DNA from 3 places in the Pseudoalteromonas sp. CO325X genome. Region 1 is predicted to be linked to each of the others. Evidence: predicted binding sites of a transcription regulator. Region 1 holds the regulator's gene; each other region holds the start of a gene.
The links. The regulator MetJ, encoded in region 1, represses methionine synthesis genes. The targets are predictions, from matches to a motif close to TAGACGTCTAGACGTCTA.
Positions count from the first base shown of each region.

Region 2: metA (homoserine O-succinyltransferase) is a predicted target of MetJ. The motif match lies at 5,856-5,873, and genes of this name have one in related genera.
Region 3: metK (methionine adenosyltransferase) is a predicted target of MetJ. The motif match lies at 9,576-9,593, and genes of this name have one in related genera.

Region 1 is NZ_SGPG01000026.1:73,758-84,810, reverse strand. It holds gene metL (bifunctional aspartate kinase/homoserine dehydrogenase II) at 1-1,537, opposite strand, end outside; gene metB (cystathionine gamma-synthase) at 1,547-2,707, opposite strand; gene metJ (met regulon transcriptional regulator MetJ) at 2,887-3,207, shown strand; gene EXT46_RS14420 (malic enzyme-like NAD(P)-binding protein) at 3,399-4,643, opposite strand; gene rpmE (50S ribosomal protein L31) at 5,109-5,324, opposite strand; gene priA (primosomal protein N') at 5,549-7,774, shown strand; gene EXT46_RS14405 (SPOR domain-containing protein) at 7,794-8,324, shown strand; gene hslV (ATP-dependent protease subunit HslV) at 8,479-8,997, shown strand; gene hslU (HslU--HslV peptidase ATPase subunit) at 9,009-10,337, shown strand; gene EXT46_RS14390 (DUF971 domain-containing protein) at 10,389-10,763, shown strand; gene EXT46_RS14385 (methyl-accepting chemotaxis protein) at 10,850-11,053, opposite strand, start outside.
Region 2 is NZ_SGPG01000032.1:9,870-20,922, reverse strand. It holds gene EXT46_RS15670 (TonB-dependent receptor) at 1-271, opposite strand, end outside; gene EXT46_RS15665 (glutathionylspermidine synthase family protein) at 382-1,539, opposite strand; gene EXT46_RS15660 (DUF1190 domain-containing protein) at 1,540-2,127, opposite strand; gene EXT46_RS15655 (DUF350 domain-containing protein) at 2,138-2,542, opposite strand; gene EXT46_RS15650 (PilZ domain-containing protein) at 2,568-2,933, opposite strand; gene ettA (energy-dependent translational throttle protein EttA) at 3,148-4,821, opposite strand; gene EXT46_RS15640 (DMT family transporter) at 4,903-5,790, opposite strand; gene metA (homoserine O-succinyltransferase) at 5,937-6,884, shown strand; gene EXT46_RS15630 (homocysteine S-methyltransferase family protein) at 6,874-7,929, shown strand; gene metH (methionine synthase) at 7,942-10,566, shown strand; gene EXT46_RS15620 (hypothetical protein) at 10,617-11,053, opposite strand, start outside.
Region 3 is NZ_SGPG01000001.1:146,229-157,281, forward strand. It holds gene EXT46_RS00720 (HD-GYP domain-containing protein) at 1-508, opposite strand, end outside; gene putA (bifunctional proline dehydrogenase/L-glutamate gamma-semialdehyde dehydrogenase PutA) at 636-4,439, opposite strand; gene EXT46_RS00730 (winged helix-turn-helix transcriptional regulator) at 4,696-5,178, shown strand; gene EXT46_RS00735 (TIGR04211 family SH3 domain-containing protein) at 5,299-6,075, opposite strand; gene EXT46_RS00740 (CYTH and CHAD domain-containing protein) at 6,093-7,616, shown strand; gene EXT46_RS00745 (START domain-containing protein) at 7,591-8,238, shown strand; gene metK (methionine adenosyltransferase) at 8,313-9,464, opposite strand; gene tkt (transketolase) at 9,832-11,053, shown strand, end outside.

The sequences.
Region 1 (11,053 bases):
TGACCACCTTGTGTTCGTAATCAAGCTCATTGAGGCGTTCGCACAACTGCTCGCTTTGATAGGGAACCGCTTGTTCTAACCATTGACCTTGCCAATTCTGCGGGTCTAACCCACAGGGGTCAAATAACATGCTGCGACTTCGAAGTAGACCAACCAGTTTTACCTCAAAATGCTGCTCTAAACGCGCTAGCTGCTGCGTAAACTGTTGTAAAAACACACTGCCCACATTGCCAAGGCCGGCGACAATCACGGCAATTTGCTGGTGTGCACCAATTAAGGTGCGATGTACCTTCCCTAAACTATCAGCATCAATGATTTGATCAGTCAATACCAAGGCGTAGTCCTGATCGCAGTGGCTAAAGCGGATAGTCAAGTTAAGCTGCTCTAAGCATGCCAGCATTTCTTGGTAGCCTTGCTGAGTATACTGGTTTGGGCTAACTAAGGCGCACCCATTGAGGTTTGACTCAACGAGTTGTCCACGCTCTCCCAGCTCGCGGGAGATCAGAGTGCTGTGGGCGCTAGGTACAATCAAAAAGTCTACACCCTGCTGCTGAAAATAGCCTATGGTGTGCTGTATAAGCTGGCTTAACGTTGCCAGTTCATCCACTTTAAGGCTCGACACACGATATAGGTCAACGCCCTCGATGGTGGTCACAAAACGTTTATGCTTACAGTAACCTTCGCGGACAATCTCGGTGCCACTGGCATCGCTGTCATAGGAGCTGCGCACCGATAGCTTAATCGCGCTACCTTGCAAAGGCGACAGCGTTTTCGCATGCAATACCGGATTACCTAACTGGGCAAGGCGGTTGGCTTGGCTACGACAGATTTTTTGATATTTTAAGGCATCGGCTACTTTGCGTGGGTCGGTGCTGAAAACCCCCTGCGTGTCGGTCCAGATACAAACTTGTTTGGCGTTGACATAACGGGCCAATAAAGTGGCGCTGTAGTCACTGCCATTGCGTCCCAAGGTGACAGTTTGCTGGTTGCTATCGGCGGCAATAAACCCCGTTACAACGTTGATTTTATCCCTGACAATATGGCGCTCACAGAGCTTTTCATTGTCCAAATGCAGAAGTTGCCCTTGGTGCACACACAGTAGCTGCCGCGCATCAAGATCTTGCGCAGCACAGCCTAACTGCTGCAAATAGGTTGCGAGCAAGCGTGCCGACCACAGTTCACCATGGGCTAATAAGGATGCCTCATCTAAGGTATTGGTCTGCAATTGCTCGGCTATGCGCTGAAGCTCACTATTAAGCTGTGATTGCAGAGCGTGTGCTTGGTGCGCTGCCAATAGCTCATCAATAAGCTCATGCTGATGGGTGCGTAGCAACTGCAAGACATCATGATAACCATGGCTATCGTGCTGTTGATAGGCCTGCCACAACTTCACTAGCGTATCCGTGGTTTTGCCCGCCGCAGAGACCACCACCACGTCACCGAGTTGGCTGTTGCCGATAACAATATTGGCGACCGCATGGTAACGCGCCGCGTTGCTGAGACTCGAACCACCAAACTTATGTACAACCTGAGTCATAGTATCCTCTTATTTGCTTGCTAGGGCGTTAAAAGCGGCATCTAAGTCATCGATAAGATCCTGCTTATCTTCAATACCAACAGAAATCCGGATGAGCGTGTCGCCGACCCCAGCTTCAAGTCGCGCGGCCTTGTCCATGCCCGCATGAGTCATGGTCGCCGGGTGACAAATAAGGCTTTCCACCCCGCCCAACGATTCCGCTAAGGTAAACTGCGTTACTGAGGTGAGGAATTTGGCACTGTCTTGCAACTGACCTTTAATATCAAAGCTCACCATGCCGCCAAAACCCTGTTGCTGCGCTTTTGCCAAGTCGTGTTGTGGGTGCGAACTCAACCCTGGGTAGTAAACTGACTGCACACAAGGATGCTGTTCAAGGTATTGGGCAATCGCCAAGGCGTTCTCTTCATGCTGCTTCAGGCGCACTTTCAAGGTACGCAAACCACGCAGGGTGAGATAGCTATCGAAAGCGGCGCCGGTAATGCCAATATTATTAGCCCACCATGCCAGCTCTTCACCTAACTCTTTGGTTTTGGTGATCACCGCACCACCGACCACATCGGAATGACCATTGATATATTTAGTGGTCGAATGCACCACCACATCACAACCCAATAAAAGCGGGTTTTGTAAGGCGGGAGATAAAAACGTGTTATCGGCTGCAACCAGCGCACCAATGCTCTGCGCGGCATCGCACACTGCGCGGATATCCGTGAGTCGCAAAATGGGGTTACTGGGTGTTTCAATCCACAGCAGTTTGGGTTTGGCGGCCACTAAGCGTTGGTAACAGTTTGATTGAGTGAAATCGATAACCTCAACCTTGAGCAACCCCCGCTTCGCCAAAGAAGTAAATAAACGATAACTGCCGCCATAACAATCATGGGGGATCACTAGGGTGTCGTTGGGCGTCAGTAGCTGCGTCACTAGGTGTACTGCGGCCATACCTGTCGCGGTAATAATTCCGTGCTCACCTCCCTCTAGTTGCGCTAAGGTCTGCGCCAAAATATCCCGATTGGGATTACCGCTACGACCATAGTCATATTCGCGTTTGCTATCAAAATCAGCAAAGGAATAGGTGGTCGATAAATGAATGGGTGGCACCACCGCACCATGGTGCTTATCGGCATCAATACCATGGCGCACGGCGATGGTGTCTTTTTTTAGTTGTGACATATTTGCCCCCAATCAAGAAAATAGATGTTTAGACGTCCAAAAGGTTAAATTAACATAATTTAGAAGTCAAAACATTTATACGTCTAAATAGCTAATTTATGAATATTTGACTATCCTTACCAACGCGATAAAATTTCGCCCTTATTGATGCCTAAGTGACCAAAAATAAGACGCAAATTATGGCCAAGTGGAATGGTGAATACATTCACCCTTATGCGGAGCATGGAAAAAAAGCCCAACAGGTAAAGAAAATTACCGTTTCCATCCCGCTCAATGTTTTAAAAGTATTAACCGATGAACGTACTCGCCGCCAGGTGAATAATCTTCGTCATGCCACCAACAGTGAGTTGCTGTGTGAAGCATTTCTACATGCCTTTACTGGTCAGCCGCTGCCAAATGACGAAGATCTCCGAAAAGATAACCCGGAGAAGGTACCTGAAGAGGTGAGAAAAATTATGGAAGAAATGGGTGTGGAAGTGCCTGTTATCGGAGAGGACTAGCAAAGACAAGCCAGTTTAACTAAACCCTGAGCATTAGGCCTCATTGCAGGAGCTAGCTTAGTATTGTTCATAGATGTCGCAAGTCGGCCTGTATGAGAAGCGGTTAGTGAAGCAATTGCTCTTTGCAAGCCATAAAAAACCCAAGCACTGAGCTTGGGTTTTCTTTTTTCTAGCGCTGAGTAGTAAAGTGATTACTCAGCCATATAATTCGCTGGCATATCAATTTGCGCAACACCTGATTCCACAGCCGCTTGCGCCACGGCTTTCGCTACGCGTGGTAATAATCGTGGATCCATAGGCTTGGGAATAATGTATTGCGCGCCAAACTCTAATTCGCTCACTCCAGATGCCGTTAACACTGACTCAGGTACTGGCTCCTTGGCGATGCTACGAATAGCCTCTACAGCGGCAATTTTCATCTCATCATTGATAGCGGTGGCACGCACGTCCAGTGCACCACGGAAAATAAATGGGAAACACAGTACGTTATTCACCTGGTTCGGGTAGTCAGAGCGCCCAGTGGCCATAATTAAGTCTTTGCGCGCACTGTGTGCCACATCCGGCTTAATTTCTGGGTCTGGGTTAGAACAGGCAAAAATGACTGGCTTGTCGGCCATCAACTTAAGGTCTTCAGCTGAGAGCAAATCTGGGCCAGAAACACCAACGAACACATCGGCATCGGCAATAACGTCTTGCAAGGTGCGCTTATCGGTGTTGTTAGCAAATAATTGCTTGTATTCATTTAAGTCATCACGACGCGTGTGGATCACCCCTTTACGGTCAAGCATGTAAATATGCTCGCGCTGAGCGCCACACTTAATAAGCAGCTCCATACACGCAACTGCCGCTGCGCCAGCCCCCAAACACACAATCAGAGCATCACGAATATCTTTACCTTGAATTTCTAAGGCGTTTAGCATGCCTGCGGCAGTGACAATAGCAGTGCCGTGTTGATCATCATGAAATACTGGCACATTACAGCGTTCAATGAGCGCTTGCTCGATTTCGAAGCACTCTGGGGCTTTAATATCTTCGAGGTTAATACCGCCAAAGGTATCGGCAATATTTTCTACAGTGTTAATAAAGTCTTCCGTGGTGCGATGCTTCACCTCGATATCGATGGAATCAAGATTAGCAAAACGCTTAAACAGTAGTGCCTTGCCTTCCATGACCGGCTTAGACGCTAACGGCCCTAAGTTACCCAATCCTAAAATGGCGCTGCCATTAGAGATCACAGCAACCATGTTGCCTTTGGCCGTGTATTTATAAGCATTATTAGCATCGGCAGCGATTTCACGTACCGGCTCTGCGACACCTGGGCTGTAGGCTAAAGCGAGATCGTTAACGGTCTCGGCGCTTTTGGTGAGTTCAATGCTAATTTTTCCTGGAACGGGGTTAGCGTGGTAATCGAGGGCTTTTTCACGAAAGTCAGACATGAACGAGTATCCTGCTAGAAATGTATGTGAGAGTTCAGCTAGTTAAGGCAAACCATACCGCTTTTCTAAATATATTCAAGCAATATCAGGTCTATCCTGTTGTACGAAATTAAAGGGTTTTAAGCCCAAATTCATGCACATTATCTAAAGCTTTATGTGTAAATTTTGATATTCCATGCACTATAGGGACTTATGCATGCATAAAAAACCACCTAAAGCCATGCATAATGCTATATCCGAATAACTTAATATAACTAAAAAGAATACCGATCGGATAACGAATCTTATTGTTCGCTAATAACAAAGTAAGTGAATTTTAGTGAACTTTAGCGTCATTATTGTGCTTTTTTGTCACTTTAAATGAGCTAGAGCTTAAGGTGAAATGGCTAGTATGAATAACGGGGATGGATAAAAATCATAGACACAAAAAAAGCACCCGAAGGTGCTTTTCTCGACAAGCAAAGATTACTTCTTGCTGCTAAGCGCACCGAAGCGCTTATTGAAGCGATCTACACGACCACCTGTATCAAGGATCTTTTGCTTACCAGTGTAGAATGGGTGACACTCTGAACATACGTCTAGGTGAATGTCTTTACACAGGGTAGAGCTTGTCTGGAATTTGTTGCCACAAGAGCACGTTGCGTTGATTGCTTCGTACTTAGGGTGGATACCTTCTTTCATGGGGGTTACCTCTAAATAGGCCGTATCGCTCTCCAAACCCGAAGTTTGGCACCATACGCGTTAGTTTCAATGTGCCAAAGCATGGATATAACCCGCTCAGCACCCTTAAGGCCGCGTATTTTATTTGACTCCTGATTAATGTTCAAGCTTTAATTGCGGCTATTCACTGCGCCATGAATTTAGTACATTAGCGCTATATTCTAGTTCTTGGGGCCTGATTTTTGTTGCCATCATCTCGCGATTCCAACAGCCACAGTAGCAACGCGACCCCGTGCTACGTTGAAGTAGCACTTAAGGTGCCCTTACACCGTAGCTTCGACTATTTATTGCCCATCGAGTTGTGCTCTCGCGCCGTGACTGTAGGGGTAAGGGTCAGTGTTCCTTTTGGTTCGCGTGTCCTGACCGGTATGGTGTTAAAGGTAAAAGCCAGCACAGAGATGCCGGAAGATAAAGTCAAAGCCGTTAAAGCCGTGCTCGATAGCACTGCCATTATTGATGACAGTCACCTACAGTTATTGCAATTTACTGCTCGCTATTATCATTATCCATTAGGTGAAACCGTCTTTACCGCTTTGCCAAAAGCGCTGCGTGAAGGCGCGGATATTGATAAAACCAGCATTAATTACCTGCAACTCACCAAGCAAGGGCAACAACAACCGACACTGCGGGCGAAAAAGCAACAAGCCTTGCTTAAGCAGCTAGCTGAATCAGGGAAATCGCCCACCACGGAAATTAAAGCTCTGGGCTACTCCAAAGCCACCATTGATGCCCTCATCAATAAAAAACTAATAACTCAAGCAGTTGAGTTTGATAGTCAATGGCGCGAGCAGCCATTACAAGTGGCCAACAAACCAAGGTTAAACAGCGAACAAGCTGTCGCCTGCACGACCATTAATCAATCTCCTGGGTTTTCCGCTTTTTTACTTGAGGGAGTCACTGGCAGCGGCAAAACCGAGGTGTATCTGCAGTGCTTAGAGGAGGTTTTGCAACAAGGCAAACAAGCCTTAGTCTTGGTCCCCGAAATAGGCCTAACACCACAGACGGTAAATCGCTTTCGCCGCCGCTTCCCCAATACGCCAATTATGCTCTGGCACTCAGCGTTGACAGATAATGAGCGTTTGCAAACCTGGCGGTTTTGCCAAAAAGGTAGCTGTGCCATAGTGATTGGCACACGTTCAGCGATTTTTATGCCGTTTTTACGCATAGGCATGATTATTGTCGATGAGGAGCATGACGCCTCATTCAAACAGCAAGACACCCTACGCTATCACGCCCGAGATCTGGCTGCTTATCGTGCGCAACAGCAAAACATTCCCTTAGTTCTAGGCAGCGCGACCCCTGCCCTGGAAACACTCAACCGTGCATTGTCCGATAAGTACCAATTGCTCAGTCTCACCCAACGGGCACAAACCAGCAGTGACAATCAATTTGAACTCATAGACATTAAAGGTCAGCACCTTGAGGCTGGACTCAGCCATAGCGCCCTTGCCTATATCAAGCGTGAGCTGGCGAGACAAAAGCAAGTGATGGTATTTTTGAACCGTCGCGGCTTTTCCCCTTCGCTCATTTGCCATGAGTGCGGATGGCTCAGCGATTGCTCGCGTTGTAGCACCAGCGCGACCTACCACAAGGCCATGCGTCGTTTGGTGTGCCATCATTGTGGCGAGCAAAGTGCACCACCCATGCAATGCCCGGATTGTGGTAGCACACAAATAAACCCAGTGGGACTGGGCACCGAGCAATTGCAAGAAGCACTAAGCGAGCAATTTCCCGACACACCCATCAGCCGTATCGACCGAGATTCAACACGACGTAAAGGCAGTTTGGAGGAAGAACTGGCTGCCATCAATCGCGGCGGCGCACGCTTATTGGTGGGCACACAAATGCTAGCCAAAGGCCACCACTTTGCCGATGTCAGCCTAGTCATTATTCTTGATGTCGACGCCGGGTTATACTCATGTGATTTCCGTGCCACCGAACACTTAGCACAACTAGTGACTCAAGTAGCAGGACGCGCAGGGCGCAGTGGCGAACCAGGCACCGTGTTGCTGCAAACTCACTTCCCAGAGCACCCACTATTGCAAGATTTAGTCAATAATGGTTACCAACACTTTGCCCGTTATGCTTTGCAAGAGCGCCATGAAACAGAAATGCCACCGTTTTCGCACTTAGCCCTGCTAAGGGCGGAAGCGCATGATTTATCGCTACTGTTGCGCTTTTTATCGGATTTAGTTCCCGCAGCCCCCGTGCCTAAGATACAATTGCTGGGTCCGATTCCCGCACCGCTCGAGCGAGTCGCTGGCAAATACCGTTATCAATTGCATATTCAAGGGCAAGATAGAGGCGCGCTACACGGCTTTTTGGCGCAACTAATGAACTACCTCGGTAGTAATAAGCTGGCGCAAAAAGTACGCTGGAATTTGGACGTTGATCCCATAGACATGATGTAAAGAGAACACAAAAACAATTATGGCCCAGCACGACTATATAAATCGCAAACGACCTCAGCGTGGTAAGAACAAAAAAGCCCAAGCAAAAAAGCCTCTGCCGCTTGTGCTTATTGCTTTGGCCATTTTGTTACTCGCCGGCTTCGCTTACGGCCTCTGGTATATAAAAACCCATGCTGATCCTGAGGCTGTTGAGCAAGTTAAGCAGAAACCAAGCGCCTCCAAGCCAGAAATTAAAAAGCCGCAAACGCCCGAATTTATCAACGAAATAAAGCAAGCCGAGATAGAGGTTGAGGTCAAAGAAATTGAGCAAAAAGGCCCTTATCAAATGCAATGCGGGTCATTTAGAACCTATGCGCAGGCGGAAACGCTCAAGGCCAAAATAGCCTTTGTCGGGCTAGTATCAGAAATCAGGCGCACTGAAGGCAGCAATGGCGTCTGGTTTAGAGTACGGTTAGGCCCCTATCCGACTAAGCGCGGCGCAGAGAGCGATAAGAACAAGCTTAAGCGTCAGGCAAAAATCATGGGCTGTGGCATCTGGTTGTGGAATTAGGCAAAGCGAAAGCCGTTATCGCCATGTAAATAACCAAGCAGGCACAGCAAATCACATAAAGGGATTGCAAGTTTACCTTGAAATCCCTTTTTCATGCCCATATTTCCTCGCTATTAGACAGTTACAAACACCCAGACTGGGTATAAGGACACACATGACCACAATCGTTTCTGTACGCCGTGAAGGCAAGGTTGTTATTGGCGGCGATGGCCAAGTTTCGCTCGGCAACACGGTAATGAAGGGCAACGCGCGTAAAGTGCGTCGTCTTTTCAACGGTAAAGTGATCGCCGGGTTTGCAGGCGGTACAGCCGATGCGTTTACCCTTTTTGAGCGTTTTGAAAGTAAATTAGAGATGCACCAAGGGCATTTAACCAAAGCCGCTGTAGAGATGGCCAAAGATTGGCGCAGTGACAGAGCCTTAAGGCGACTCGAAGCCATTCTTGCGGTTGCTGATGAAACCACCTCATTGATTATTACCGGTAATGGCGATGTGGTACAGCCTGAACATGACCTAATTGCGATTGGTAGCGGCGGCAACTTTGCCCAATCAGCCGCAATTGCATTATTAGAAAACACAGAGCTTGGTGCGCGTGAAATCGTTGAACGCAGCTTAAAAATCGCTGGCGATATCTGCGTCTTTACCAACAACCACCAAACTATCGAAGAATTGTAAAAGGAGCTGCCATGTCAGCTATGACTCCCAGAGAAATCGTTCACGAGCTTGATCAACACATTATTGGTCAGAGCAATGCTAAAAAAGCGGTGGCTATCGCCCTGCGCAACCGTTGGCGCCGTATGCAGCTTGACGAGAGCCTGCGCCAGGAAGTAACACCGAAAAATATCCTTATGATCGGCCCAACCGGTGTGGGTAAAACTGAAATAGCACGCCGGTTAGCCAAACTTGCTAATGCTCCTTTTTTGAAAGTAGAAGCGACTAAGTTCACTGAAGTTGGCTATGTTGGCAAAGAAGTAGAGACTATTATTCGCGATCTCGTCGACATTGCCATTAAGATGGTTCGTGAGCAGCAGGCGAAGAAACACCACTTCCGTGCTGAGGAAGCTGCAGAAGAGCGTATTTTAGACGCATTACTGCCACCAGCTAAAGACACCTGGGGCGAGTCACAACCGAGTGAAAATAGTAGTACCCGCCAAAGTTTCCGGAAGAAATTACGTGAAGGTCAGCTCGATGATAAAGAAATTGAAATCGATGTTGCTGAGCAAGCGCCTAATGTTGAAATCATGTCACCGCCCGGCATGGAAGAAATGACCAACCAACTGCAGAGCATGTTCCAAAACATGTCCGGCGGCAAAACCAAAAAGCGCAAGTTGAAGATTAAAGAAGCCTTTAAACTACTAGTTGAGGAAGAAGCCGCAAAACTGGTTAACCCCGAAGATGTTAAAGAGCTCGCTATTGAAGCCGTTGAGCAACACGGTATTGTGTTCTTAGATGAAGTAGACAAAATTTGTAAGCGCGGTGAAGCAAATGGTCCAGATGTAAGCCGTGAGGGGGTACAACGTGACCTACTGCCGCTTATCGAAGGTTCAAGTGTGAGCACCAAGCACGGTATGGTGAAAACTGACCATATTCTATTTATTGCTTCTGGCGCGTTCCAAATGGCTAAACCCTCAGATTTAATCCCTGAACTACAAGGCCGTTTACCGATCCGAGTTGAGTTAGACGCCCTCAGCGCCAATGACTTTAAGCGTATTTTGACTGAGCCGCATGCTTCGCTAACGGAGCAACAAATCGCGCTTATGAATACCGAAGAAGTCACCATCGAGTTCACTGATGATGCCATTGACAGCATTGCTCAAGCAGCGTGGCAAGTGAATGAAAAGACAGAAAATATTGGTGCTCGTCGACTACACACAGTGATGGAGCGATTGATGGAAGAAATATCCTTCGATGCTTCCGATAAGGCAGGCTCACGTCTTACCATTGACGGCGAGTACGTCAATCAGCACTTGGGTAACTTGGTGCAAGACGAAGACCTAAGCCGCTTTATTTTATAACGGCATGGGCTTGGGCAACTCCACCCAAGCCCTTTTTACTGAGGCTGGTTTATGTTGATAACAACCTTACACTATCATCAGCGTTCAAAAACCTTAGACATTCACTTTGACAATGGCGATAGCGCCGAGCTCAGTGCTGAATTCCTACGTGTACACTCCCCTTCTGCCGAAGTACAAGGCCACCATCAAAGCGAGCCAAACCTAGTCACCAACAAACGGGACGTTGGTATCAACAAAATCGAACCTGTTGGCCACTACGCCGTGCGCCTAATTTTTGATGATGGCCATCTCAGTGGCTTATACAGCTTTCGCTACTTAGCCGAACTGACCAGTAACAAAGATAATCTCTGGCAGAGTTATTTGGCGCGACTTAAATCAGCGAATGCCCAGCGTGATGCAAGCATTGCGATTAAGGTGACGCCTTAAGCTAAGTGCGTTGCCACCAACTAGGGTGGGTGAGTACAAAAAAGGGGCTCTCGCCCCCTTTTATTATGTTACTGTCTTCGGCTTTTCTAAACCTTGTATTTAGCCACGGCATCGTGCAACACCCGAGCCTGCTCTGCGACTTCCTCACTGGTATGGGCATTATTACTTGCATGGCCACTGGCCTGCTCCGCAATATCACGAATACGCACCACGTTTTGATTCACTTCAGAGGCAACCTGTGATTGCTGCTCAATGGCCACCGCGATTTGCGTACTCATTTCCATTATGGT
Region 2 (11,053 bases), on a different contig from region 1:
CGGGAACGGTTTCCAGTAAGTCTGCCGTGCCCAGCGGTGCTTCGCGGGCGAGATCTTCGGCGCTCAAGGTGGTGATAGACACCGATGACTCAAGCTTAGTTTGCCCACGCCCGCCACTCCCTGTGACCACTATGCGCTCAAGGTCGAGCAACTGCTTTTTATCGGATTGTTGTTGTGGTTCTGTAGCGGCGAACGCTTGGCTACTGAAAAGTACACTGCTTATAGCAAGCGCAATAAGGTGTTTTTTATACTGAAGTGTGTGTTGGTTCATTTTGGCCCCTTCGTTTTTATTATGAGCAAAACCAATAGTTTTTGGCTTTGTAAATCTAATAACGAACAAAGGGGAATTTTTAGGAATGACTTTTTGTGCTTTTAAGGCCATTACCCCAAAATAATATGAGGCACAAAGCGGGAGGTGTCCTTGGTGATGGGGCCATCATCTTCGCGAATAGTGAGGCCGCAACTTTGGTGCCCGACGACCCAAGAGCCGATTAAGGTGTGATTACCAGCAAACACGGGTAAGGGTGCTAACGCTTGAGTAATAAAGCCTTCGCTACCGTAACTGCCGCTTTGGTGCACACGGCCCTTATCTGGGTGCACCCAAGTAATGTTTTCACCTTCGCGGCTAAACAGGGGTTTATTGACAAAGCCTTGCTCCAGCCCATCGCCTTCTTCACCGCTAAAGTAGGCGGCTAGGAGATTCGGGTGGCCGGGAAACATTTGCCACAGCAGCGGTAATATGGCTTTATTCGATAACACAGCCTTCCAAGGCGGCTCGACAAACAGGGTGTCGGTGCTGAGCACATGGGGAGCAAAGTCGTCATGCAGCAACTCTTCCCAAGGGTAAAGTTTAAAGAGTTGCGCGATAGGAGCATGTTCTAGGTCAGTGAGCTGGCCGTGCTCATCAACGCCAATATCTTCAATGGCCATGCGTGCCGTGGGCATACCTGCTTGATAGGCACAGTCCTGTAAATAACTGACGGTGCCTTTATCTTCAATGGAGTCGCGACTGTGGACAAAGTGCAGCAATTCGCGGTTAGAGAAGAAGTTAAAACGCTCAATGAGCGCCTCTTGAATACTGTTGAATTGATCACTTTGCCGTGGCAATTTGCCTCTATCTACTTGCTGTTCCAGCCACAGCCATTGGAAAAAACCTGCTTCATAGATGGAGGTGGGGGTATCGGCGTTGTACTCCAGTAATTTCGCAGGGCCGTTGCCGTGGTAACTAAAGTCCATACGGCCATATAAGCTAGGCTCTTTGTTGTGCCAACTGGTGGCGATAAAGTCCCAATACTGCTCGGGCAAAGCGAACTTGCGCAGCCAATACTCGTCACGCACAACTTTGTCGACCAATTGCAAGCACATTTGCTCCAGTTCATTGGTCGGTTGCTCTAAGTCGTTCTCAATTTGCTCTAGCGTGAATTGGTAATAAGCGCTTTCATCCCAATACTTTTCACCATCAATGCGGCAAAAGTCAAAGCCGAAATAATCGGCCTGAGCGGCTAAATCCGGCCGCTCAGCAATAGGGTGGCGAAACATTTAACCACCAAAGCTACGTGATGAAGCGCGGCGGCCAAAGCCTCCTCGGTTACGAGTAACGCGCTTGGGCTTAGAAGCGTATTTAACTTTAGACTTTTTCACCATAGTGGTGCCGCGATTGTTGACTGAGCCAATGTAATCGTTGTTGGCATTGCGGAAGCTGAAAAAGTCATCGCGTGAGCGATAAAGGGGCTTCGCACCTGAGTAGTAATTCCCCCCTAAAAACGCGTATTTTTTGCGTTTTTTCTTCTTCTTCATAAGGTCTAAACCTTCATCCACCGCCTCAGCCACGGCGGCGATCATAAAGCCTGCCATAATGGGTCGCCAAATACTGCCTTCTTGCTCACAGCGCTCAAACCCGAAGTCATTTTCACAGAGGTTTTCATTGGCGTACTTTGGCGCTTCAATATCGTGATTAGCCAAGGCCTGTTGGTATTGTGCTTGGCATACATCGCGTTCGACGCCAAAGTCGGTGCAATCATCTACATCGGTAAATAATAGTGCTGGTTCTTCAGGGTCGGTGCAGCCACTCAGTCCGGCACTGGCACCGAGCATAAGTGTCAGTTTAAGTTTGCTAGTACGTTTCATTGCCGCCTCCTTAGTAGGTGATACAGGCAGCGTTGAGAATACCGGTGGCCAGTGAAGCAACCCCTAAAAATGCCCCTGCGCTCATATGGCCCTGGGCAATTTTTTCAGACAACTTCGGCATGTATAAGCGCACTAAGAAAAAGGTCACTAATTGCATAATGCCAGCGATAACGCCCCAGATGGCAAAGTCTAGCAGCGAGACCGAGTTCACCGCTGCACTGGCAACTGGAAGGGTAAAGCCAATGAACGCGCCACTAAACGCGGTGGCAGCGGCGGCATTGTTTTCCTTCATCAAGGTCCATTCGCAATGCGGGGTGATAAGGGTGTAAATGAATAGAAAGGCTAGGATAAGTAGGTAGCCTAAACCAAAGTACATGATAAAAGGGACAAAGCCCTGGATGGATTCCATGATCATTATTGTGCTCTCACTGCAATCGTTATTATTGTTCGGGCGCAGCAAGCTGCGCTAACTCCCTGTGCAGTAGCTTATCATCACCCACGTTAAGTTCAATAAGGCGTTTTAAATGAGTGGCACTGTCAATATCCATTTTTACACAATGTAAGCCAATGTGTTGCGGCTCAATGTGAGCCACTTCAGCAAGCATATCAATATCAACATCACTGCCAGATAGGTGGAAAATAAGCTCTACGCTTTGACCTAACTGTGGGTTGAAGTCATCAGGGTGGCTTACCAAAGCGCCATTTAAGGAAAGATCAAGTAAATGACAGCCATGATGCTGGTTATTAAATACCACTAGGGCGGGGCGTTGAAAAATAACACGAGTAAAGTTTCTGCGGTTTTCCATAACAGTTCCTGTATTGGCGCGTCTCCCTCCAGTGTAGTAGCCAGCCTTGAGGTTGTCCTTGGCTGTGAATGACTTTTTTCGCTATTTCAATAAGCTAAAAATATCACAATGGTCATTAAGTAGTGGCGCGTTAGCGCAATCATAGTGCCATACATAGGTGGATGCCAAGGGCACAAAAAAGCCCCATCGAGATGGGGCTTTTTTATGTGGTTAATTAACCAATCTTTTTATACTTAATGCGCTTCGGTTGTGCAGCCTCGGCACCTAAGGTTTTCTTCAACCACTGTTCGTATTCGGTGTAGTTACCATCGAAGAAGTTAATTTGGCCTTCGTCGCGATAATCAAGAATATGAGTGGCGATACGGTCTAAGAACCAGCGGTCGTGCGAGATTACCATGACACAGCCAGGGAACTCGAGAATTGCATTCTCTAACGCCCGCAAGGTTTCAACGTCTAAGTCGTTGGTTGGCTCATCGAGAAGTAATACGTTACCGCCCGCTTTTAGTAGTTTGGCTAAGTGCAAACGGTTGCGCTCACCGCCGGAAAGGTCTTTGACGTATTTTTGCTGATCATTACCTTTAAAGTTAAAGCGTCCCACATAAGCACGGCTTGGGAACTCAAAGTTGCCCACTTTCAACACATCTTGACCGTCTGCGATTTCATCAAATACGGTTTTGCTCTCGTCCATGTTGCCACGGAATTGGTCAACGGTGGCGAGTTCAACGGTTTCACCTAGGGTGATTTCACCACTATCAGGCTGTTCCTCGCCGCTGAGCATTTTGAATAAGGTCGATTTACCAGCACCGTTGGCACCAATAATGCCGACAATCGCTCCCTTAGGAACGCTAAAATCAAGGTTATCAATAAGCACACGGTCGCCAAAGCTTTTGTTTAAGCCCTGTACATCAATGACCTGATCACCTAAGCGCGGGCCAGGTGGAATAAACAGCTCATTGGTTTCGTTACGCTTTTGATAATCGCCTTGTTGTAGTTCAGCAAATTGCGCCATACGCGCTTTTGATTTTGCTTGGCGACCTTTCGGGTTTGAACGTACCCACTCAAGCTCTTGAGCGATGGATTTTTGTCTTGCTTTCTCTGCTTTTTGCTCCTGTTGCAGACGTGCGTCTTTTTGCTCAAGCCAAGAAGAGTAGTTGCCCTCCCACGGAATACCTTCGCCACGGTCTAATTCGAGGATCCAGCCGGCCACGTTATCAAGGAAATAACGGTCGTGGGTTACCGCCACTACAGTGCCTTCATAATCATGTAGGAAGCGCTCTAACCAAGCGACAGATTCAGCATCTAAGTGGTTGGTAGGCTCATCGAGGATAAGCATATCCGGCTTTTCAAGCAATAAACGGCAAATTGCCACACGGCGACGCTCACCCCCTGATAAATGCTCAATCTTGGCATCCCAAGCTGGCAATCGTAATGCATCTGCGGCGCGCTCTAGGGCGTTATCAAGGTTGTGGCCATCGTGGGCTTGAATAATGGCTTCAAGTTCGCCTTGCTCTTTGGCAAGCGCATCGAAATCGGCATCTTCCATGGCATACTCAGCGTATACTTGGTCAAGGCGATCAAGAGCATTTTTAACTTCACTGACCGCTTCTTCTACAACTTCACGCACCGTTTTGCTTTCATCAAGCTCAGGCTCCTGAGGAAGATAACCAATTTTAATGCCAGGCTGAGGATGTGCCTCACCTTCAAAATCTTTATCCACGCCGGCCATAATGCGTAGTAAGGTCGATTTACCTGCGCCATTTAGGCCAAGTACACCAATTTTAGCGCCAGGGAAAAAGTGCAGAGAGATGTCTTTTAAGATGGTGCGTTTAGGTGGCACCACCTTTGACACGCGACTCATCGAGAAAATAAACTTATCAGGTAAAACCATGAAAGGAGCCTTTACAATGTGACTAATTTAAACTGCCGTTATTGTAGAGTCTCTATGGTGAAAGCGTCAACGAATGGCCCGTTAATTTGCCAATAATATGGCCACTCCAGCCAGCGCCAATAAACCGCCCACTATCATACGCCAAGTCACCGGCTCGCGTTTAAAAAAGCCAATGGTCATGACCATCAGCGGGGCGGTGGCAAAAATAGTTTGTGCGATAGCCGGGTCGGTATGTTGCACCGCCGCCAATTGCAGCCACAAGCCAACGAAGGTGCCGAAAAAAACAGCCACGAGCAGCCAGCGTTTGTTATCAATACCGTGCAGTCGAGTGGCTTGGTACAGGTCGCTGCGTTTTATAATCATTACCAGTAAAGCCACGCTCAATGTGCCGGCAAGGAGGCGAATAAGGGCGGCCCATAGGCTACTCATCGACTCAGTATTCATAGCCCCTTTTGACATCACCATGCCACTGGCTTGGCACAAAGCCGCAAGTAATGCGAAAGCCACGCCTTGAAAGTAAAACTTCTTATCAACTGGGGGCAAGTGGCGTTGAGGTAATACCGCGAGGATAACCCCCACCGAAGTGATGGCGATGCCCAACCAGGCCAGTAGCGGTAAGTACACACCTAACAGCACAATATTAAGTATGCCAGTTAAGGCTGGAGCGAGAGATTCAATTATTAAGGTTCGTGCTGGGCCAATACTGCGCAGGGCGCCAAAGTAGGCGCTATCGCCAATGGCAATACCGATAATCCCACCGGCGATAAGCCAGCCCCATGAGGTGAGCTGCACTGGCATGGCCCCATCGCCAAGTAGCGCCATGGCAATCACCATCATTAAAGAAGCGAGTAAGCCTTTACTTACATTTAGTTGCAGCGGTGAAAGATGATGACTGAAGCCTTTGTACAGTAAGGTAGAAAAGGCCCAAACCACGGCTGCACTGATTGCTGCAATTTCACCTATACCCATCATCGACTCTTTGTTAGTTAATCGCGGGCATTATTGCAGTTAACTCATTCACTGCAACTTTATTTTGGACGTCTAAACATCTAGAGGTTGAAATTTCCAGTGTGGCGTTCATAATAGCTCCTTATCTTTTAATTCGGAGTACCGCCATGCCCATTACGGTTCAAGACGCTTTGCCAGCGATTATGGAGCTGCGCCAAGAAAATGTATTCGTGATGCCGAAAAGTCGCGCTCGGACTCAAGAGATCCGGCCCATGCGCTTGGCTATTTTGAACCTGATGCCGAATAAGGTGGAAACCGAAGTGCAATTTATTCGTTTGCTGGCGAATACGCCATTGCAGGTCAATGTTGACTTGCTGCGTTTAGATACGCACCGCTCTAGCGCTAACTCAGAGCAGCATCTGGATATGTTTTATCAGTATTTCTCAGATGTTAAAGACAACAATTACGATGCCTTGATTGTCACCGGCGCGCCCTTGGCTCACTTAGAATATGATGAGGTAGGGTATTGGTCGGAGCTACAAGCGTTCTTTGATTGGGCGGAGCACCATGTGACCTCGACGCTATTTAGTTGTTGGGCGGCGCACGCTGGGCTTTTCCATCATCATGGACTTAAGCGTCAATTGCAGAAAAATAAGTTGTGCGGGGTGTTTGAGCATCAGTGTTACTTTGACCACGCGGCGTTAACCCGAGGCTTTGACGATCGCTTCTTAGTCCCGCATTCGCGTTATGGCCATATTGATATTGCTGCGATAAACGCCTGTAAAGAATTAGTCGTGGTAGCAGGCTCGCCCAAGGTAGGTGCTTACTTACTTAAAAACCAGAGTGGTTCGCAGGTGTATATCACAGGACACCCTGAGTATGATGCCGATACCCTGAAAAAAGAGTATTTACGTGATTGCGATAAAGGCGCTGACGCACCGATGCCAGAAAACTACTTCCCTCATGGCGACCCAGCGCAAGAGCCCTCGAAAACCTGGCAAAGCCATGCCTTTTTGTTATTTTCGAATTGGCTTAATTACTACGTTTACCAAACCACTCCCTATGATATTAATCTGGTTAGCCAGGATGTAAGGACTAACAACTATGCCGAATAAACGTGATGCATTAACACTGGCCCTCAACGAGCGCATTTTAATTTTAGATGGCGCCATGGGTACGATGATCCAACAGCATAAGCTCGAAGAGCATGATTATCGTGGTGAGCGGTTTCAAGATTGGCACGTGTTGGTCAAGGGCAACAACGATTTATTGAGCCTCACTCAACCTCATCTAATAGCACAAATTCACCGTGAATATTTGGCAGCGGGCGCCGATATTATTGAGACCAATACCTTTAACGCCACGACCATTTCCATGGAAGATTATGACATGGCGAGCCTAAGCCGTGAGATTAACCTCGAATCGGCCCGACTGGCACGCGCGGTGGCCGATGAGTTTACCGCTCGCGAGCCAAATAAACCGCGCTACGTGGCCGGCGTACTGGGGCCAACATCAAAAACCTGCTCGATTTCGCCGGATGTTAACGATCCGGGCTATCGCAATATCACCTTCGATAAGCTGGTGGCCGCGTATATCGAATCGACCCTGGCACTGATAGAAGGTGGTGCCGATCTGATTTTAATTGAAACTATTTTCGATACCCTCAATGCCAAAGCCGCTTCCTTTGCGGTAGAAGAAGCGTTCGAACAGGCCGCAGTGACTCTGCCGGTAATGATCTCCGGCACCATCACCGATGCTTCGGGTCGAACCTTGTCAGGGCAAACCACCGAGGCGTTTTATAATTCCATTCGCCATATTAAACCGCTCTCCATTGGCTTGAACTGTGCGCTAGGGCCAGACTTGTTGCGTCAGTATGTGGAAGAGTTGGCCAGTATTTGTGAAACCTACACCTCGGTGCACCCCAATGCAGGGCTGCCGAATGAATTTGGCGAATATGATTTAGAAGCCGAAGAAATGGCACAAGAAATCATCGACTGGGGGGAGCAAGGGTTTATCAATATTGTTGGTGGCTGTTGTGGGACCACACCCGAGCACATTAAAGCCTTTAGTGATGGGCTAAAAAACACCGCTCCACGTACTTTGCCCGAGCTGCCGGTGCGCATGCGTTTAAGTGGCCTTGAAGCCTGTAATCTCAATTAAGGGGCCAATAACATGAATAATACTGCAACTTTTACCAATGTCGGCGAGCGCACCAATGTGACCGGCTCGGCGCGCTTTAAACGGCTGATCCTCGAGGAAGATTACGAAACCGCGTTAGAGGTGGCACGTGAGCAAGTTGAAAATGTCGCGCAGATTATCGATATCAACATGGATGAAGCCATGTTGGACTCTAAAGCGGCCATGGTCACCTTTTTGAACCTTATCGCCTCAGAGCCCGATATTTCGAAAGTGCCCATTATGGTGGACTCGTCGAAATGGGAAGTAATCGAGGCGGGACTAAAATGCATTCAAGGCAAGGCGATAGTGAACTCTATTTCCCTCAAGGAGGGGGAGCAGCCGTTTCGTCACCAAGCCAAGATATTAAAGCGCTTCGGCGCCGCTGTGGTGGTGATGGCCTTTGATGAAAGTGGTCAAGCAGAAACCGCCGAGCGGAAGTTTGCTATTTGCGCGCGCTCTTATCGCATCCTGGTCGATGAATTGGGCTTCCCGCCAGAAGATATTATTTTTGACCCCAATATCTTTGCCGTGGCCACCGGCATAGAAGAGCATGACAACTATGCCGTAGAGTTTATCGAAGGAACTCGCCGCATCAAGGAGAACCTTCCCCACTGCAAGGTATCCGGTGGTGTGTCTAATGTCTCTTTCTCGTTTCGAGGCAACAATCCGGTGCGCGAGGCTATTCACTCTGTGTTCTTGTATCACGCCATTCAAGCCGGAATGGATATGGGCATCGTCAATGCTGGTCAACTAGCGGTGTATGACGATATTCCCTCTGAGCTGAGAGACGCCGTTGAGGATGTGATTTTAAATAAAGATGCCGGCGCCGGAGAGCGGTTGGTGGAATTAGCGCCTAAGTATTCGGGCATGGCGCAAGCGGAGAAGGTTGAGGATTTACAGTGGCGTAGTTGGCCGGTGGCAAAGCGCCTAGAACATGCCCTAGTTAAAGGCATTACAGATTATATTGATGAGGACACCGAGCAGTGCCGACAGCAGTTTGCTAAACCCATCGAGGTCATTGAGGGTCCGTTGATGGACGGCATGAATGTGGTGGGTGATCTGTTTGGGGCCGGGAAAATGTTTTTGCCGCAGGTGGTGAAATCGGCGCGGGTAATGAAGCGCGCGGTGGCCTATTTAGACCCTTATATCGAAGCCGAGAAACAAGAGGGTGAAACCAACGGTAAAATTGTCATGGCCACGGTAAAAGGCGATGTTCATGATATTGGCAAGAATATTGTTGGCGTGGTGTTACAGTGTAATAACTACGAGGTGATCGACTTAGGGGTGATGGTGCCCGCTGAAAAAATCTTACAAACCGCAATAGACGAAAACGCCGATATTATAGGCCTGTCCGGGCTTATCACTCCCTCGTTAGATGAAATGGTGCATGTCGCCAAAGAAATGAAACGCCGCGATTTTACCATTCCGTTGCTGATTGGTGGCGCGACGACGTCAAAGGCGCATACCGCCGTAAAAATTGAGCCCCAATATGATAACGGCGTGGTTTATGTTAATAACGCCAGCCGTGCGGTGGGCGTGGCATCTAGTTTGCTAAGTAAAACCGCGAAAAGTGAGTTTTTGAGTAAAACTAAAGCAGAGTACGAGCGAGTGCGAGAGCAACAAGCACGCAAGAAACCCCGCTCCAAGCCCATAGGTTTGCAACAAGCTCGCGCCAATCATGCCCAGCTGGATTGGCAAAACTACACTCCGCCTGTGCCTAAACAGCTAGGAGTCCAAGAGTTTCACTCGGTGCCAGTGAGCACCTTAAGGCAATATATCGACTGGACGCCATTTTTTATGACCTGGTCTTTGGCCGGCAAATACCCGCGTATCATGAATGACGAGGTGGTGGGTGAGCAAGCGCGCTCATTGTTTGCCGATGCAAATGCAATGTTGGATGAGTTTGCGCGCCAAGGCAGCATTCAACCAAAAGGGGTGATTGGCTTATTCCCAGCAAACCGCGTCGGCGATGACATAGAAATATACCGCGACGAGCAGCGTGACGAAGTGATTTTACGTTCGTGTCAGTTACGCCAGCAAACGCACAAAAAGGGCTTTGCTAACTATTGTTTAGCCGACTATATCGCACCTAAAGGTGTTGCCGACTACTTTGGCGCCTTTGCCGTGACCGGCGGGTTAGAAGAAGATGACTTAGCCCAGGCCTTTGATGACCAAGGTGATGATTATAATAAAATCATGGTCAAAGCGGTGGCTGACCGCCTTGCAGAGGCCTTCGCAGAATACCTGCATGAGCAAGTGCGTAAAGTGTACTGGGGCTATGCCGCAGACGAAGCGTTAAACAATGATCAGCTCATTCGTGAGAACTATCAGGGCATTCGCCCTGCGCCGGGCTATCCAGCGTGCCCAGAGCACACTGAAAAGGCTAAGATTTGGGAATTACTGAGCGTTGAAGAGCGCATCGGCATGAAACTGACGAGCTCCTATGCGATGTGGCCGGGTGCCGCCGTCTCGGGTTGGTATTTCTCACACCCTGATTCGAAATACTTTGCCGTGGCAGGGATTCAACAAGACCAAGTTGAGGACTATGCTAACCGCCAAGGAATGACGCTAGAGCAAGCCGAAAAGTGGCTAGGCCCGAATTTGGGGTATGAAAATTAACCACAGGTTTTACTTTTTTGCGCCAAGTGGAACATGAGCTGGCTGCTCAATTACTTTGTATGATGCTGAGCAGCCAAAAGCGTTGCCAACTTCTGCTTTACTTGTTGCGCGCTGGTATCTGATGGTTGCTGAGATAGCCAATCAACGAGTTCGTTGCGTACGGGGAAACCTTCTTTTATACAATGGCTCTCATTTGCCACCCAGATATCGGCTGAGCCAATCGTGCCCCGGCCGTAGGCGCTACATAGGGTGTAACCCTGAGCACTAATATGGTGTTCAATGAGATAGGTGTAGATAGGCGTGGCAATTAACATCAATACTAAGGTCACGCCGCACAGCTTAAACCAACCACTGAGTAACCTATCACTTACTTGGGTATGAGTTGCTCGTAACCACAGTAAGTAGGTTAATACGGCAAAAACGGGGGTGGCCAATACCAAAGAAGGAGAAAAACTGCGCTCCCGAAAAGCCAGAACATGCTCCCCTA
Region 3 (11,053 bases), on a different contig from region 1:
TCAAGATGGAGACATTAATAGAGTGCTCCATCAAGTAGGCATCTTTTTCCCGTAAACGAGTAAGACAGGCCAGCGCATCTTGATTGCGAAACACCGAATCCATAAAGCCTTTGGCTACGTCTTTAAAGGGTCCCACATCAATCTTGCGGCCCGCTTTAATATCTTTAAAAGCTTTGCTTTGTAACTGTTTAGCTTCGCTGTATAGGCGTTGTGCTTTGTTAAGTTCGCTTTCAACGCTTACACTGCTCGCCCAAGGATCGCTGCTCTGCGGCTTTGCAGACTCCGTTGAAGTGGGTGTTGGTTGTGCTTCTTTGCTTGGTTTTTTGCGTTGTAGCGTCTTGTCAGGATCGATAATGACTTCCTGCACACCCACTTTTTTTAACTTATCAATCGCCGTTTGCGTTTTTACCCAGCCCTGATTTTTTATTTTCACAGAGCCTGATTGCTTGCTGACCTGAACAACAAACATACCGGGCTTAAGCTGATTGATGGGGATGGTATCGTGCATTGATTTACCGCTTTATGAACTCTTCCTTAAAACATAGCAAAGTTTCCCCTTGCTAGGTAGCAACAATTACTGCTGCAGGCAAGAAAAAAGCGCCGACGGCGCCTTTTTAATCAATAGCTTAGTTATACTATTCGTCGTCTTCCACGAGCGTCATCAGTGACGTGTTGCCCCCTGATGCGGTGGTATCAATACTGATCGTTTTTTCGGTCAGTAGACGATTAATCAGTGTGTCGTAGTACTCGGCACTGATCACTGGCAGGATAGCGCCTTTACGGCCCGCGAGTTGCTGCGCGAAGTAACCTAAACGCGATGAGCGTGCGGCCACTACGGCACCGGCTAGGTGATGGTGAGCCAAAATCGCCTGTAGCTGATTAGGTTTTGCTACTTGCAACACGCCTTCGGCAACGCCGGTGGCAACAAACTTATCTCTGAATGCTTGCGCTTCTTCATAGAACAGTTCTGAGGCCACAGTGATCACTGTGTTACCGGCCGCTAATGCGGTGATGATAGAGATAGCCCAGAAATTAAAGGACGTGCTCTTATCGGCATAACACACGACACAGCCACGAGGTTCGAGATGCAGGGTGTTTGATTCCCCTGTTGGTCCTGGTAGCTCTTTGTGGCGTTTCATCCGCTTTTCGATACGGTTGATTTGTGCTCTGGCATCGCTCAAGGTCATTGCCAAGTCATCGGCTAGCTCATCGAGGATCTCTACCGTCGCCAACTTCGCCAGTAACTGACGCAATGCCGAAACACGATCATTCAACGCGGTGGTGCGCCAAATCTTCTCATCGCGCAATGAATTACTCATCAGCTCCTCAACCTTTTCGCTGGCGCCGGAGTAATGGTGAAGGTCACGCTCATCAGGTGGCAAATCAGTCATTTGCACGTTATCAGGCGAGGCCTTCTCTTTGACCAAGCGCAATAGGTAGTTAGGGCCACCGGCTTTTGGTCCGGTGCCAGACAGGCCTCGGCCACCAAAAGGTTGCACACCAACGATAGCGCCAATCATATTGCGGTTAACGTATACGTTACCGGCACGAGATTGACGAGCGACATACTGGCAGCGCTCTTCAATACGAGAGTGCACACCCATGGTCAGGCCATAGCCGGTACCATTGATTTGATCGATCACATCGTCCAACTCACTGGCTTTGTAGCGAACAATATGCACGATAGGGCCAAACACTTCGCGCTTGAGCACCGATAAATCTTTGATTTCATACAGTCGCGGTGCAAAGAAGTACGCGCCGTTCTCGCTGTTATTAGGAATCGCACATTCATAATGCAAGGTCGCATTGCCTTTGAGGTACTCAACATGATCGTTGAGGGTTTTCAGTGCTTTTTCATCAATCACCGGCCCGATGTCGGTAGACAGGTAGGCAGGGTCGCCCACATGCAACTCGGCCAATGCGCCTTTGAGCATCTCAATCATGCCATCGGCAACATCTTCTTGAATAAATAACACACGCAATGCTGAACAGCGTTGACCTGCACTTTGAAAGCCAGACTTGATGACATCATCAACAACCTGTTCCGGCAGCGCCGTCGAATCGACAATCATACAGTTTTGACCGCCCGTTTCGGCAATCAAGGGCACTTGAATGTCGTTACGAGCCGCTAAAGTGCGGGAAATCAGCGTGCCTGTTTCTGTGGAACCTGTGAACATCACGGCCTGGATGCGCTCATCAGGAACAATATGTTCACCCACTTCGCTACCGCGAGCAATCACTGGCTGCACCACATGTTGTGGCAAGCCGACGGAATGCATCAGTTCAATGGCGCGCAAAGCGATAAGACTGGTTTGCTCTGCAGGCTTGGCAATCACGGTATTACCAGTAACGATAGCCGCTGCAACTTGGCCAAGGAAAATAGCCAGTGGGAAGTTCCATGGGCTAATACAGAGGATCACACCACGTGCCTCGAAACGCTCGTCCTCGGCGAGTTCTTCGGCGCGTGCTGCATAGTAGCGGCAGAAATCCACGGCTTCACGGACTTCATCGATGCCATCTTGGGTCACTTTCCCAGCTTCTTTTATACACAAGGCAACCAGCTCATCATGGTGGCGCTCAAGGATATCGCCGACACGACGCAATAAGTCTGCGCGCTCTTTTACTGGCGTTGCTGACCAAGAGATAAACTCTTTTTCGGCATTTTCCAATAAGGTCTTCATCTCTTCGCCACTTTGCAAATGCAATTGGCCGATGATTTCCTTGTGATTAGCAGGGTTACGCACTGCTAAATTACCCTCAGCAACCTGATCGTCGCTAATACGATGTTCTTCAAACCAGGTATCAAGGTTTTCTTTTAGCGGCGTGATGGCATTGATATCAGTCAGGTCTAAGCCTTTTGAATTGGCGCGTTCACTACCATAAAGCTCGATAGGTAATTTGATCTGCTTGTTGTATTTATTACGCAGACCTTGCAGGGTCTCTACCGGATCTGGCAGCAGTGCTTCTACCGGTTGCTTAGTATCAACAATGGCATTTACAAATGAGGAGTTGGCGCCGTTTTCAAGCAGGCGACGTACCAAGTAAGCAAGCAAATCTTCATGTTGGCCCACTGGCGCATACACACGACATTGAATCTTTTCTTTGAGTACAATTTGGTCGTAAAGAGATTCACCCATACCGTGTAAGCGCTGGAATTCAAAGCCGTGATGGTCACCTTTCGCGACTTCTAAAATGGTCGCTGCAGTGTAAGCATTGTGAGTGGCAAACTGTGGGAATAGCGCATCACGTGCTTCCATTAGTTTGATGGCACAGGCTTTGTACGACACATCGGTGGTGGCTTTACGGGTGAAGACCGGGAAGTGCTCTAAACCATCTTGCTGTGTGGTTTTAATCTCGGTGTCCCAGTATGCGCCTTTAACCAAACGCACCATCAGTTTACGACCTACACGACGAGCAAGTTCTGTAAGCCACTCACAAACAAAAATAGCGCGTTTTTGATAGGCTTGTACCGCCAGACCAAAACCTTGCCAGTCACCTAAATCAGGATCGCTGTATACCGCTTCGATTACATCAAGAGAAATATCTAGGCGGTCGGCTTCTTCGGCGTCAACGGTAAGGCCGATATCGTATTTTTTCGCCAACAGTGCAAGCTCTTTGAGCTTGGGCACAATCTCTGACATAACGCGTTCACGGTGGGTGAACTCGTAGCGTGGATGAATTGCTGATAATTTAACGGAAATGCCGGGGCTTTTTACTGGGCCGCGACCATTGGCCGCTTTACCAATGGCATTAATTGCATTGACGTAGCTGTCGTAGTAGCGATCAGCATCCGCCATAGTGCGGGCGCCTTCGCCTAGCATGTCGTATGAGTAAACATAGCCTTTGCGCTCGGTCTCTTCGGCGCGCTCAATAGCTTCATCAATGGTTTGTCCCATAACGAACTGCTTGCCCATGATCTTCATGGCATAGTTCACTGCTTTACGGATCACCGGTTCGCCAAGGCGGCCCATGGTGCGTTTTAGCAGGCCAAACTGTTCTTCTTTGTTTTTGTCGGTGTAGTTCACCATTTTTCCGGTGACCAACAAGCCCCACGATGAGGCATTAACAAATAGCGACTCACTGCTGCCTAAGTGCGAACTCCAGTCGCCATTAGCGAGCTTATCGCGAATTAAATTATCCTGTGTTTCTTTGTCTGGCACTCGCAATAGCGCTTCGGCCAAACACATTAACACCACCCCTTCCTCAGTCGACAGGGAGAACTCATTTAACAGGGCATCAATACCGTTTTGACCATCTTGGTCCTTGCGGATATTCAATACCATTTGTCGTGCGCGCTCCCAAGCGCGACTGCGTGCCGTAACGCCTACTTCAGCCAGTGGTAAAATATGATCAATGACTTCATTTTCATCAATGCGATAGAAGTCACGGATCTTCTGGCGGATAGGGCATTCAGTAATCAAATTGCCTTCAAATAACATAAGCAACCCTCAAAATCATGGAGTCTAAAAATAGCAACTGTACCCACACCACAAGGTGAGATGGTGGGGCCTCGGTTACGACAATTACTACAGTGTAGGTCACCCCGCTGCTAAAACGCGAAGGTGAGATTGCACTCAATATGAATACATATTCGCGGGCATTCTAATGAAAATGCCGCAGAATATGCTGGTTTAATTTTTCGAAATACGATAATTTACAGGGCATATTTCTTCGTTGTCCGTATAAAATGCTGCTATGTCTTTAACAGCTAAACCTCGCACCTTAGACCGAATTGATCTCGCTATTCTCGACGTTTTACAACGCAATGGTCGGATCTCTAACGTCAATTTAGCTAAGCAAGTTAACCTCAGTCCTAGCCCTTGCCTCGACCGTGTAAAACGGCTCGAATCAGAAGGCTTTATTGAAGGCTATCATGCTAAGCTCAGTGAGCAAAAATTAAACCAAAGTTTATTGGCCCATGTGCAGGTGTCGTTAGTGACATCTAATACCTCGGTATTTAAAACTTTTAAAGAGCATATCCTCAATACACCACAAGTAGTGGAGTGCGATATGGTTGCTGGAGGCTACGACTACTTACTCAAGGTGCGGGTCAGTGATATGAACGAATACCGCCAAGTACTGGGAGATTTAGTGGATATTCCTGGGGTCGGTACGCATCATACGTATATGGTGATTGAAAAAGTAAAAGAAGATACCGGGCTCAGTATCGAGCTGTGAACGCCCTGAGCATGCAAACATAAGCTGTAATATAGAGTTTACGAATAGCACTATTAGCGGCTGGCAAAAAAAAGAGCACCTAGGTGCTCTTTTTGGCTCAATGCAAATTGAAAATAATGATTATGCCCATCCGTCATAGCGCTTGCGGCGCGACAAAATAACGGTGAGGATTATTCCTAAGAATAGACCAATAAATGCAATTGCCCCACCGTAGGTGAGTAACTGTCGCTTTTCTTTGGCTTTTAAGCCTTGTTGTTTAGCATTAAGCGCGTCGCGCTCGGCAATCGCTTGATCTAGCTGAGCTTGCAACTGCTGGGCTTGCTCCTGCAAGTCGCGATTCAGCGTTTGTAGCTCGGGAAGCTGTGCTTGGGCATTGCGCAACGCCTGTTGAGTTTGTGCCAGCTGCTCACCAAGTTCCTGATATTGAATCTTTAAACTTTTATCTTGGTTGATGAACTTAGTTTCAACCCAGCCTTGGCGCTGTTTATCATCGATTATCTCGAGAAAGCCGTTATTTTCTTCACCGCTCACCAGTGTCACTGGCGTGCCCGCATCAACCGAACCTAAAATGCGGTAGTTTTTACCTGCTCCAGAGTGCATAAAAATATACAGTTCATCACTGATATAGGCGGTGCCTTGTTCCGCGTTTGCTGCGGTGGTGAACAATGCGCTGAGCATAAAAGCAAGCGCGACACAGGCGTGTTTGACCATCCAACTTAACCTTGTTTTACGTAAATAATTTCTCCAATCCCAGCATAGTATGGGTTGGCGCAATGATTGGCAAGGGTGATTTTGTAACTCACCGACGCGAGTAAAGGGGCAAAATAGCACGGCCAAATGGCAAAATGTTTGCATTCGTAGGCGGCTTTGTTTATGTTGTGCTTTTGACGATTTCATTGGTCTTCCTATAGCGCATGGACACTGAGATAGAGCTTAAGTTTTTAGTTTCCGAGGCGGTGATACCGTCCATACCCGCACTCATTACCCAGTTTGCAAAAACCGTAAAAAATAAACCCGCACGCAACCTGCAAAATGCTTATTTCGACACCCCGAGCCGAGAGCTTAGAGCATTAGATATTGGTCTTCGTACTCGCTGTTGTGACGGCATTTGTGAGCAAACCATTAAGCTTGCAGGTGAGAACGTGGGTGGGCTGCACCAGCGTCCAGAGTACAATTTGCCTATTGACGGAAATCGTCCAGAGCTGCACGACTTTGATGCCAGTATTTGGCCTCATGGGGTGCAAGTGGACGCGTTAGCCGACAATCTCTATCCGCTATTTAGTACTAACTTTATTCGTCGCACTTGGTTAGTTGAAACCCAAGCAGGGACTGAAATTGAAGTGGTGCTGGATAAGGGGGAGGTATCGGCCAACGCCAATGTAGAGCCGATTTGCGAACTTGAGATTGAATTAGTAAAGGGGGAACGCAGTGAGCTGTTTTCCCTAGCTGAAAAATTAATCGATAACCTGCCTCTACGCATGGGTTATTACTCAAAGGCAGCTCGAGGTTATCGGCTGGCGGACGACCAGCCGCTCAAAGCCAGTAAAGAGATTGGCCTTGTGCCGCTGAGCAACGATGACAGCCAAGAGCGGGCACTGGAGAAGTGCTTGAGTTATGGCATTGCTTTTGTACAAAAACACGAACAATGTTATTTCCAAAAGCCGACCCTTAAAACACTGAAACGGGTAACCGATGGTGTCAGTCTTATTCGCCATAGTTTGTGGTTATTCAGCGATATCGTTGAAAAACAAGCGACCGAGCGTCTGCGCGGCGAACTTAAGTGGTTACTGAGCGAATTAAGTTGGGTCGAGACGGCGATTCAACTGAAGACCTTTACCTCGAAAAAGCATGCTTATTATAAGAAAATCAATGCAGCACCAGAGCTGACTCAGGTGATAGGCGATCTAAAATCCATCCAACCAAGTATTGACGATGTCCAGGCTATATTCACTAGCACACGCTATAACCTGCTGTTGTTAGATTTAACAATCTGGTTGACCGAGCGAGGGTGGCGACAATCATGGGGGCAAGCGCAACTTCAGGCTGGTGAACAGCCAATTCATGATCTGGCGGCACGGCTACTCGACTATGATTGGCAGGAAATGAAAGAGCTCGTTGAGCCTCAACAGCCGCTAGCCAGCGAGCAGTACTTACAGCTTAAGCAGCGCTTGGAACGCAATCTTTTAAGTGGCTGTTGTTTGGGCGCATTGTTTGATGAGTCTTTGCGCATGAGCTTTCGGGCGCCATGGCTAGATATTGTGCACGGCACTTTTGAATTATTCACCCTCGATTACCTCGGTCAGCTGTGCCAAGGTAATGAGAGCGAGCAATTCATCAAAATTCAGGCTTGGTTGACGCAAAAAACCGATAGTCTGTTGAGTGCCATGGAGCAAAGCCGAGAAGCGACTCGTGATGTTCAACCTTATTGGCGCGATTAGCCTACTTAGCCTCAGCTTTGCAGCTGGGGCTGAAATCCAACCTTGGCGGAATTATAAAAACCTCCCTGATTTGAAAGTGGTCTATACCGTCAGTAAAGATGGTATCTACCATATTTATGCTGAGCTTTTCGTTGCCGACGCCCGCACAGCTCAGTTACTGACGCTACTGTATAACACCCAACAAGCATCGCAGTGGTTGCATGCAGTACAAGAAGTTCGTCTTTTGCACTCGCAAGGTAATCGCAACCGCGTATACACGGTGATTAATTCGCCTTGGCCCGTTGCTGATAGGGAGCTCTATACACAAAGTTGCTATCAGCGTGTCAATAACTATACCACTGAGTTACGGGTGCATGCCTATAACCCAAATATCGCTCGTAAAAGTGATAGGGTACGCATCACAACCTTGACTGCTAACTGGCGAATGACGCAGCAAGACGACGGCTTACTTATCCGCTATCAGGTTTTTGCCGACCCAGGTGGTAAGCTTCCACGCTGGCTCAGTAATAAAGTATCGTTGAAAAGTGTATCTAAAACTATGATGAGCTTGAAAAGTCAGTTAGCAGCAGTACAGGCTCTGCAAGTCGCGCCAATCAGTGCCGGCGATTGCGGCGAGGATTAACTGCCGAGAGTGGGGTTATAGCTATAAAAAAAGCGCCATATAGGCGCTTTTCAATTAACTTATAGGTCATTCACTTATAATCCAGCGTCGGCTTTAAGTGCCTGTGCTTTATCGGTCGCTTCCCATGGGAATTCATTGCGACCAAAGTGGCCGTAAGCCGCTGTAGGCTGATAAATCGGACGTTCTAAATCAAGCATTTGAATGAGACCATAAGGACGTAAGTCGAAATGCTTGCGGATCAGTTCGATTAAACGCGTTTCGTCTAATTTGCCGGTGCCAAAGGTTTCAACACTGATGGAGGTTGGCTCGGCAACGCCAATGGCATAAGACACTTGGATTTCGCATTTATCGGCCAGGCCAGCCGCGACTATATTTTTGGCAACGTAACGTGCTGCGTAAGCGGCAGAACGGTCCACTTTCGATGGATCTTTACCTGAGAATGCGCCACCACCGTGACGTGCCATACCGCCATAAGTATCAACGATGATTTTACGACCAGTTAAGCCGCAATCCCCCATCGGGCCACCGATCACGAAGCGTCCTGTGGGGTTAATGAAGAACTTAGTCGCATCGGTAATAAGCTCTGCCGGTAGCGTTGGTTTGATAATGGTCTCCATGACCGCTTCAACCAAGTCATCTTGCGCAATAGAATCGCAGTGTTGCGTTGACAGCACGACGGCATCGATACCAACGGCCTTGCCATTCTCATAAGCAAAGGTCACCTGTGACTTGGCGTCTGGGCGTAACCAGGGTAATTCGCCATTTTTGCGCACTTCGGCTTGGCGTTGTACCAAGCGGTGTGAATAGGTAATGGGTGCTGGCATGAGCACGTCGGTTTCATTACAGGCATAACCAAACATCAAGCCTTGGTCACCTGCACCTTGCTCTTCTGGACGAGCGCGGTCAACACCTTGATTAATATCAGGAGACTGCTTACCAATGGTGTTTAGAATTGCACATGAGTCGGCATCGAAGCCCATATCGGAATGGGTGTAGCCGATTTCACGCACGGTTTTGCGCGTTAACTCTTCAATGTCGACCCAAGCACTGGTTGTGACTTCACCACCGACCATCACCATACCGGTCTTCACATAGGTTTCGCAGGCTACACGGGCATGGGGATCTTGCGCCAAAATAGCATCGAGTACCGCATCAGAAATTTGGTCAGCGATTTTATCCGGGTGTCCTTCAGACACAGACTCAGAAGTAAATAAATGTTTTGCCATAAGTTTCTGCTCACAAGTATCGCGCTTCCCAAGATCATACCAGCCACTGGGTTGAGCGCAGCATAAATTAAGGCGCGTATTCTAGCTAAATCACAGGTGATTTCCTAGCTTTTTACGCCTAGACGTCTAAATAAAATTGATTGTATAGCGGTCTTTTGACCTTTATTGCTTGGTGTTTTTGTACTCTTTTAGTTATCAGTATTTTTATTCGTTATGAGTAATTCTAAAGTTACTCGTTCGATGCCCAATTTTTAATTGCAGGGGGCAGATGAATAAGTAAGAATGGGCTTTCGTCTTATTCTTTACCCGCGCCAGCATGAGCGCGAGTGAAGCCCCAGCGCAAATACATTTAAAGGTAGGAGAATTCATGCCATCACGCAAAGAACTTGCAAACGCCATTCGCGTGCTTTCCATGGACGCGGTTCAACAAGCTAAATCAGGTCATCCGGGTGCCCCGATGGGCATGGCCGATATCGCCGAAGTACTGTGGCGCGATTATCTTAAGCATAACCCGAGCAACCCTAACTGGGCTGACCGTGACCGATTTATTCTCTCAAATGGCCACGGTTCAATGCTGATTTATTCGCTTTTACACTTAAGCGGCTATGATCTTCCTATTGAGGAAATTAAAAACTTCCGTCAGCTTCATTCAAAAACTCCGGGCCACCCTGAATACGGTTATGCTCCGGGTATTGAGACCACTACGGGCCCACTTGGACAGGGGATCACCAATGCGGTAGGCATGGCAATCGCGGAGAAAGCCCTTGCTGCTCAATTTAATCGCGCTGACCATGAAATTGTTGATCACTACACTTACGCTTTTATGGGCGACGGCTGCTTGATGGAAGGAATTTCTCACGAGGCGTGTTCGCTTGCAGGAACTCTAGGCCTTGGTAAGTTGATTGCGTTTTGGGACGACAATGGTATTTCTATTGATGGTGAGGTTGAAGGCTGGTTTAGTGACGACACTCCCGCGCGTTTTGAGTCTTACGGCTGGCACGTGGTGCGTAATGTTGATGGTCACGATAGCGAGGCTATTCGCGCTGCTATTGATGAAGGCCGCGCCCAAGGTGACAAGCCAACGCTTATCTGTTGTAAAACAGTGATTGGTTACGGCTCTCCGAATAAATCAGGAAGCCACGATTGCCACGGTGCGCCGTTGGGTGATGATGAAATTAAAGCTGCGCGCGAGTTCTTGGGTTGGTCTCATGACGCCTTTGCGATTCCTGATGATATCTATCAACAGTGGGATGCTAAAGAGAAGGGCACGCAAGCAGAGCAGAGTTGGCAGGATAAGTTTGCGGCATACAAGGCGGCATACCCTGAGCTTGCTGCGGAGTTTGAACGTCGCCAAAATGGTGAAATGCCTGCTGATTGGGCCGAGAAGTCACAAGCCTATATTGAGCAGTTACAAGCAAACCCTGATAGCCCTGCAACACGTAAGGCATCGCAAAATGCCTTAAATACCTTTGGCCCAATGCTACCTGAGTTTATGGGCGGCTCAGCCGACTTGGCAGGGTCGAACTTAACGATTTGGAGTGGTTCAAAAGGCCTTAGTAAAGACGACGCGTCAGGTAACTATATTTTCT